DNA from 2 places in the Salinicoccus jeotgali genome. Region 2 is predicted to be linked to the other one. Evidence: predicted binding sites of a transcription regulator. Region 2 holds the regulator's gene; the other holds the start of a gene.

Region 1 (4,434 bases), 400 kb from region 2:
GAATATCAGGATCAGGACGAAAACCTTAAAATTGATGATGCAGTGATAAACCAACTCAAAGGTTCGGACCGTATATACATCATAGCCGCCGGAACAAGTTACCATGCTGGTCTGATCGGCAAAGAGTACTTTGAGAAATGGGCGGGGATGCCGACTGAAGTGCACGTGGCTTCAGAATTCGTCTACAATACGCCACTTCTATCAGAAAACCCACTATTCATCTTCATTTCTCAATCAGGTGAGACAGCAGATAGCCGGGCAGTACTTGTTGATGTCAAAAAGCAGGGACATAAATCCCTGACTGTGACCAATGTACCCGGATCTACCCTCGCCCGGGAAGCGGATGAAACACTTATATTGCATGCGGGCCCTGAAATCGCCGTCGCTTCAACAAAAGCCTACACGGCTCAAATTGCAGTACTCTCGATTCTGGCTCAAGTAACCGCAAGAGAACTCGGCAAAGACATTGAAATCAATCTGATGCGTGAACTCGCTAAAGTTACAACAGCCATCACAGCTGTTATCGATGATGCGCCTGAAATCGAACAGATCGTCAACGAATATCTTGAAACAACAAGAAATGCTTTCTTTATCGGCCGCACTATGGATTATTATGTCGGTGTCGAAGGCGCTTTGAAATTGAAGGAAATATCCTATATTCAAGCAGAAGGTTTTGCTGGCGGTGAGCTTAAGCACGGCACAATCGCATTGATTGAAGAGAATACACCGGTGTTTGCCTTAGCGACACAGGAACGGGTCAATTTGAATATCCGTGGGAATGCCCAGGAAGTTGAAGCAAGAGGGGCTAAAGTATGCATGGTATCCATGGAAGGAATGGATCAGGAGGAGGACACCTATGTCATTCCGCAAGTGCATGAGATGTTGACCCCCCTTGTTTCGGTAGTGGTATATCAGCTTATTGCCTATTATGCTGCGCTACATCGTGGCAACGATGTGGACAAGCCGAGAAATCTCGCAAAATCAGTGACAGTGGAATAGAAAGCAGAACATTTAATGATGCCCTTATGGATTAAAAAACTTCTATAAAGGGCATTATTTTATATTTTCGGTGAGTTAAAAAGTTATATTTACTTCATGTAATGTTCACATTTCAAAAAATAAACAGATATGTCCTCCCTTAAGAAATGGAATTAAGTTCATGGTGTGTTAAAATGACGGACAGTAAGTATTGGAAGGAGTTCTAAAATAATTATGAAAAAAATATTAATGGCTCTAACTCTAGGCACATTGATTCTTGCCTTGGCAGCATGTGGAGGAGAAGAGTCAGCTGAAGATAAGAATGATGATGCGAAGAAAGAAGAAACAGCAAGTAAGGGACAAGAAGGCGAACAGCCAGAAATGCCTGAACCTGAGCTTGATGATGTACCGGACGTCGTGGCAGAAGTGAATGGAGAAGAAGTGAAGAAAGATGAATTTGAAAAAACTTATACAGCACAGTTTCAACAGCTTGCCATCCAGCAGCAGATGGCTGGTGAAGAAGTAGACCAGGGTGAACTGAAAAAGCAGATAGCCGATGGAATGGTCGGTCAGAAGTTACTTGTACAAGAAGCAGAAGAACGTGACTATAAAGCTTCCGATGAAGAAGTGGATGATATGCTTGATGGCCTTGTTAAGCAGAATGGCATGGAATCCAAAGAAGATTTCTATGCTGCCGTAGAAGAGCAGGGCATGTCTAAAGAGGAAATCACCTCCCAAATTAAAACTCAGGTGAAAGTAGATAAGCTGATTGCAGAAGAAACGGGCGAGGTCAAACCGACAGAGAAGGAATTACAGTCACTTTATGATGATGCGAAAGAACAGCGTGAACAAATGGAAGGTGCGGAGGAACTACCATCTTTTGAAGAACTTAAGCCTGAACTGGAATCCCAGATCAAGTCGCAAAAAGAAAGTGAAGCGGTCCAGAAACTCGCTGAAAAGCTTCGTGAGGATGGAGACATCACTATACACCTGTAAAATGCCAGTAAATGAAAAACAATATTCCAACCCCCTGTACCCGGGCTTTAGTACCGGTGCAGGGGTTTTTATTTTAAAGATTCAACGATGGTAGACACCTATAATTATATGCAGATTTTTAAGGTTAATCACTTGAAAGTCAAACAAGGTCAATGTATAATATTTATATAGTCAAAGTTAGTCAAACGCATAAGGCTTCAAATAATTTTTGAAGCAGACTCTTTGAAATGATGATTGAAAGGCTTTATACTATCTATATAGTCAAAGTTAGTCAAAGTCAATTATATAGGAGGTATGATTCATGAAATGCCAAAACTGTGGAATAAATGATGCAAATGTTAATGTTGCAATGAAACTTAACAATAAAAAGGTACAGATGCACTTATGCAACCAATGTTTCCGAGATATTAGACAACAGATGATGAACTCTGATGGATTCCAGTCTGGATTCCCTTTCAATGGTGAAGGACATAATGATGAATATTATGAAGGAAATGGGTCTGGCCATACAGGTACTACCGTCAAGCAGGGTCAAGAAGGTAACGACAGCCTAATAGAACAGCTTGGCAAAAACGTTTCAGAAGCAGCCAGAGCAGGAGAAATTGATCCTGTCATCGGTCGCGAGCAAGAAGTCAAGCGTGTGATCGAGACATTAAATAGGCGGAACAAAAACAATCCGGTATTAATTGGTGAGCCAGGGGTAGGTAAGACGGCCATCGCAGAAGGGTTGGCACTGAAAATTACTGAAAGTGCAGTGCCGACAAAATTGATAGGCAAAGAGATATATATACTCGATGTAGCCTCGCTTGTAGCCAATACGGGTATCCGTGGGCAATTTGAAGAGCGCATGAAGCAATTGATCGAAGAAATACAGCAAAGGGACGACATCATTGTATTTATTGATGAAATCCATCTATTGGTTGGAGCGGGTACGGCAGAGAGCTCACAGATGGATGCAGGAAACATATTGAAACCTGCACTTGCCCGTGGGGAAATGCAACTCATTGGGGCGACTACGTTAAAAGAATATCGTCAGATCGAAAAAGATGCAGCTCTGGAGCGTCGCTTACAACCGATTATAGTGAAAGAACCAACATTGGAAGAAGCGGAACAAATCCTTCAAGGTATCAAGGATCGCTATGAAAATTTCCATGAAGTACGTTATTCCGACGAAGCGATTCATGCTTTTGTATCACTTTCTGACCGCTATATCCAGGACAGGTTTTTGCCGGATAAGGCGATTGATCTGATGGATGAGGTCGGTTCACGGTTGAACTTGGCAAATGCAGAAAACGATGCGCATGCCATACAACAGCATCTCGATGAAATTGAGAAAGAAAAAAACGAGGCGGCAGAACGAGAAGATTATGAAAAAGCAGCAAACTTGAAGTATGTCGAAATCCAACTTGAGAAACAGCTTGAGAAAGCTAAGGATGAAGAGAAGACCATCGACGTTGATGTCTCTGATATCCAGTTGATAATTGAGGAGAAAACTGGCATCCCTGTAACGAAGTTGCAGACAGATGAACAAGAGAAGATGCGTGATCTGGAAGAAAGGATGACGAGTAAAGTCATTGGACAGGAAGAAGCTGTCGCAAAAGTTGCGAAAGCAGTACGTCGCAGTAGGGCAGGTTTGAAATCGAAATACCGTCCGATAGGCTCTTTCCTCTTCGTCGGACCGACCGGGGTCGGCAAGACAGAACTGACTAAAGCATTGGCGGAGGAACTGTTCGGTTCCCGAGAGTCCATGATACGCCTTGATATGAGTGAGTACATGGAGAAGCATGCAGTATCTAAAATCATCGGTTCTCCTCCAGGTTATGTTGGCCACGAGGAAGCTGGACAACTGACTGAAAAAGTGCGGCATAACCCGTACAGCATCATCCTTTTAGATGAGATAGAAAAAGCACATCCTGATGTACAGAACACTTTCCTGCAGATTATGGAAGATGGTCATTTGACAGATTCGCACGGTCGTATGGTCAGTTTCAAGGATACAGTCATCATCATGACAAGTAACGCAGGCACAGGAGTCAATACAGCGAGTGTGGGATTCAATGCAGATGCACATGAGTCTGTATCGACACTGGAGAATCTGAGTGACTACTTTAAACCTGAGTTCCTGAACCGTTTCGATTCAATCATCAACTTCAATGAACTCTCTGAAGATGACCTATTCCTGATAGTCGACCTCATGTTGACAGAACTTCGGGAAGCCGTCGAAGACAACGATATCGGAATCACGATTACGGATGAAGCGAAATATGAACTGGCACGGCTCGGATATGATAAACGATTTGGTGCAAGACCATTAAGAAGGGTCATCCAGGATATGGTTGAGGACCAACTTACAGATCTTATACTGGAAGAGGAAGCGGTAGGCAACGTTGAAGTAAGGTTAGAAGAAGGAGAAGTAAGAGTCGCATTGGTCTAAAAATTGAGATGGACTCGTGTAATATG
Region 2 (4,434 bases):
CTATTCTCATATTAATCGCTCCATCAAATTTTTATCTCATAGGCAGTATCAGGTAATTCCTCAACCAAAGTCAACTGAAGTACCCATGGAAATGAAGAAGGCAGGCCATATGGCCTGCCTCTTTTGTATGCATATAAATTATGTCTATTAAGCGAATATACCGACTACCGCAGCTGTCAGCACACTGACGAGGGATGCCCCGTAGACGAGCTTCAAGCCGAAGGTGGCGACTTTATTGCCGCTTCCATCATGCAGTCCCTTAACAGAGCCTGCAATGATGCCGATACTTGAGAAGTTGGCGAATGACACAAGGAATACTGAAATCATCGCCTGTGATTTTCTGCTGAAATCATCTGCTATCGCGGTATAGTCGAGCATGGCCACGAACTCATTTGTGATGAGTTTTGTCGCCATCAGGCTACCTGCCTGTTGCGCTTCAGACCAAGGGATTCCGATAAGGAATGCGAGCGGCATGAAGATGTAGCCGAGCACGTCCTGGAAGGTGATTTCCATGCCCGGGATGAGCAGGAAGACCTGGTTCAGAATCGCAATCAATGCGATGTAACCGATCAGCATGGCCGCAACGGTCATCGCGACTTTGGCACCGTCCATGATGTAGTCGCCGAGAATCTGGAAGAATGATTTGCCGGCATCCGGATTGTCATCGACATCGGCCTCATCTTCAGCGTCGGTTACGTCGTATGGATTGAGTATGTGCACAATCACGTAAGTACCGAACAGGTTAAGGACGATCGCCGTTACGACATACTGCGGATCGAGCATGGTCATGTAGGCGCCGACGATGGAGAGTGATACTGAACTCATTGCCTGTGCCGAGAGCGTATAGAGACGGTGTTTCGGCAGGTGCGGCAATTGGTTCTTCAATGAAATGAACACTTCTGATTGTCCAAGGAGCATGGATGCAGCTCCGTTGTAGGACTCGAGATAACCCATTCCGGTCACTTTTGTAAGCAGTATGCCGAGCCCGCGGATGATGAGTGGCAGGATCTTCGTATACTGCAGTATACCGATCAGGGCGGAGATGACGATGATCGGAAGCAGGACGTTGAAGAAGAACACGTCAGCGACGCCGCCATCTTCCCCTACCATCAAGTCGCCCATGACGAAGCCGACCCCTTCAGCTGCGAATCCGAGCAGGGCGTTGAACCCATTGGCCAGACCTTCTATGACGAACTGGCCTGCGCCGGTGGATAGGAGGATAAATGCAAAAACCAATTGGAGCGCAAGCAGTATTACGATGTTCTTCCATTTCTTGAACGCAAGCTTACGGTTGCTGCTGACGAGCCAAGCCAGGAAGAATGTAAACAGGATACCGATTATTCCCATTAGAATATTCAATATTTTCACCTCGTAGAGTTATTTTTTAAGCCATTATATTACCGTAGTCTGAATGAATGACTGTATGCGTCTGGAACGATGGATATGTATCCTGGTTAATTATAATGCAAACGTTTACAGAAATAAAGGGCGAATCCATGAAACTTTCCATTTGCTATATTGATTCACAGCCTATATAATCAAAGTCAAAGAAGGTCAAAAGAGGTGATGAAATGCGTAACATGTCAGATATAATTGAACAGTACCTCAAAAAGCTGATAGAGGAGTCCGGCACTGAGGTCGTCGAAATAAAACGTGCGCACATCGCAGAAAAGTTCGATTGTGTGCCTTCGCAGCTGAACTACGTAATAAAGACGCGCTTTACCAACGAGCACGGTTACACTGTGGAGAGTAAAAGAGGCGGCGGCGGGTATATACGGATCACTAAAGTCGAGACGCATTCCAAAGCGGAATACCTTGCCCATCTGAAGCGGCTGGTCGGGGAGCAACTGTCGCAGCAGAATGCCAAACATATCATCCAGTCGTTGTATGAAAACGAAGTGGTGACGCAAAAAGAGGCGAAGATCATAAGTGCTGTAATGGACCGTGAGACATTGATGCTCGAGCTGCCGTACCGGGATCGCTTGCGGGCGAAGATACTCAAGAGGGTGATGGATGTCATCCTATACAGTGAGGAGTGATGGAATGAAGTGTGAGTCATGCAACGAAAGGGAAGCAAGCATCCATATATCGAAAGGCGATGGACTGGAGAAGAGCGAGCGGTTCCTATGCGAACAATGTGCCAATGCCTCATTCGAGAATGATTTCAGCTATCCGGATGACACCTTCAACATCCAGAAACTGCTCCAATCTCTGTCCCAACAGCCTGCGTTGCATCAGCAGCAGAAAAAAACGCTGCAGTGCAGCACTTGCGGATCGACATTGAACAGCATCGTCCAGTCCGGGAAATTCGGTTGTCCCGATTGCTACCGCACATTCGAGGCACGTCTGCCGGATATCGTAGCCCGTGTGCAGGCCAACCAGACTGAGCATGTCGGCAAGATACCGGAGAAGTCGAAGGAATACTTGAAGACGAAGCGTAAGATGGAGCAGTTGAAAGCCAAGCTCCAGGCGCTCATCGATACCCAGGAATTCGAGGAAGCGGCCGTCGTCAGAGATGAGATACGCGCTTTGGAAAAGGCGGGTGAAGACGATGGAATATAAAAACATCAGCCCATGGATGCATGATGTAAAAGAGCAGCCGGTCGAAATGTCGACCCGCATCCGCCTGGCACGCAACATCGACCATATCCCCTACCCCCATATGATGCAGAACAGCAGTGGGATCGAGCAGATCCTGGAGCTTCTGGACGGGGTACTTGAAGGGTATGACCAGAAGGATATGGCGGACCTTAAATTTGAGGACAAGGCGCTGCTTGTCGAGAAGCATCTGGTGAGTCCGCTGTTCACCAAGCAAGGACTGAAGAACTACACCAGTGAAGATGAGTCGATCTCCGTCATGGTGAATGAAGAAGACCATCTGCGCATCCAGGCGATGGGGTCATGCCAGTCCATGATGGACATCTACCGGAAGGCCAACGATATAGATGACCGGATCGAACACGAACTGGACTACGCCTTTGATGAGCGGTACGGTTATCTGACAGCATGTCCGACGAATGTCGGCACAGGTCTCCGGGCGTCTGTGATGCTGCATCTCCCGGCACTCACTTCAAGCAAACGCATCCAGCGCATGGCTGGAAATTTGAGCCGTTTCGGGTTCGTATTAAGGGGAATATATGGAGAGGGTTCCGTACCGCTCGGCCATATCTATCAGCTGTCCAACCAGTTGACGCTCGGGCAGACGGAGGAAGAGATCATCACCACCCTGGATGAACTGAAGCAGAGGATCATCGAAGAGGAACTTGAGATGCGCTCATGGCTTGAAGATGAACATCTCCTGGACGTAAAAGATGCGGTCCACCGCTCGCTCGGCCTTTTGGGACATGCCTATAAGCTGTCTTTGAACGAGGCGGCGAAGTGCTTGAGCGACATCAAGTTCGGAATCGACCTCGGTCTGATCGAACACCCACATTTTCATTTCCAGAAATGGATTCAACTCATCCAGCCGGCATTCATCAAAATGCGTCTGAATGATAAAGAAGGCACATACACATCACTGGAGCAGGCTGTTGAAGAAGAGCGTGCAACAATGATGAGATATTTAATAGGAGGGGAATAAAGTATGCTATTTGGACGACTGACAGAACGTGCACAGAAAGTATTGGCGTATGCACAGGAAGAAGCGATCAACCTCAAGCATTCGAACATCGGGACAGAACATCTTCTGCTCGGGCTTGCGAAGGAAAATGAGGGCATCGCGGCAAAAGTGCTCGTCTCCTTCAACATCACAGAAGAGAAGGTCAAAGAAGAAGTGTTCAACCTGATCAACGAAGGGACGGAACCATCGTCTTCCATCCATTACACGCCGAGAGCCAAAAAGGTGATCGAACTGTCTATGGACGAAGCACGTAAGCTCCACCATAATTTCGTCGGGACAGAACATCTCCTGCTCGGCCTGATAAGGGAGAGCGAAGGTGTGGCGGCACGCGTGCTGGCCAATCTTGACTTGAACATCACAAAAGCGCGGGCGGCCGTCATCAAAATGCTCGGCAATCCGGACGCATTCCAGCAAAAGGACAATCTGAAGAAAGATCACAATACACCGACGCTCGACTCCCTTGCCCGGGACCTGACGCAGATCGCACGTGATGAGATGCTCGATCCGGTAATCGGACGCTCCAAAGAGATCACCCGTGTAATCGAGGTGCTGAGCAGAAGGACTAAGAACAACCCTGTCCTGATCGGTGAAGCAGGTGTCGGTAAGACAGCCATCGCTGAAGGGATGGCACAGGCCATCGTCAAAAATGAAGTGCCTGAGACGCTGAAGGATAAGCGTATCATGTCATTGGATATGGGTACGGTCGTTGCGGGTACGAAATACCGCGGTGAATTCGAAGAGCGCATGAAGAAAATGATGGACGAAATCCATAAGGCCGGCAACGTCGTGCTCTTCATCGATGAGCTCCATACGTT

What was found. The regulator CtsR, encoded in region 2, represses protease genes until heat stress. The targets are predictions, from matches to a motif close to ATGGTCAATAAAGGTCAAACA.
Region 1: ACZ43I_RS01500 (ATP-dependent Clp protease ATP-binding subunit) is a predicted target of CtsR. The motif match lies at 2,142-2,162, and genes of this name have one in related genera.

What each region holds. Positions count from the first base shown of each region.
Region 1 is NZ_AP043830.1:297,323-301,756, forward strand. It holds gene glmS (glutamine--fructose-6-phosphate transaminase (isomerizing)) at 1-999, shown strand, start outside; gene ACZ43I_RS01495 (SurA N-terminal domain-containing protein) at 1,213-1,974, shown strand; gene ACZ43I_RS01500 (ATP-dependent Clp protease ATP-binding subunit) at 2,276-4,408, shown strand.
Region 2 is NZ_AP043830.1:2,180,867-2,185,300, reverse strand. It holds gene ACZ43I_RS11245 (metallophosphoesterase) at 1-10, opposite strand, end outside; gene ACZ43I_RS11240 (NupC/NupG family nucleoside CNT transporter) at 148-1,359, opposite strand; gene ACZ43I_RS11235 (CtsR family transcriptional regulator) at 1,572-2,039, shown strand; gene ACZ43I_RS11230 (UvrB/UvrC motif-containing protein) at 2,044-2,562, shown strand; gene ACZ43I_RS11225 (hypothetical protein) at 2,552-3,580, shown strand; gene ACZ43I_RS11220 (ATP-dependent Clp protease ATP-binding subunit) at 3,584-4,434, shown strand, end outside.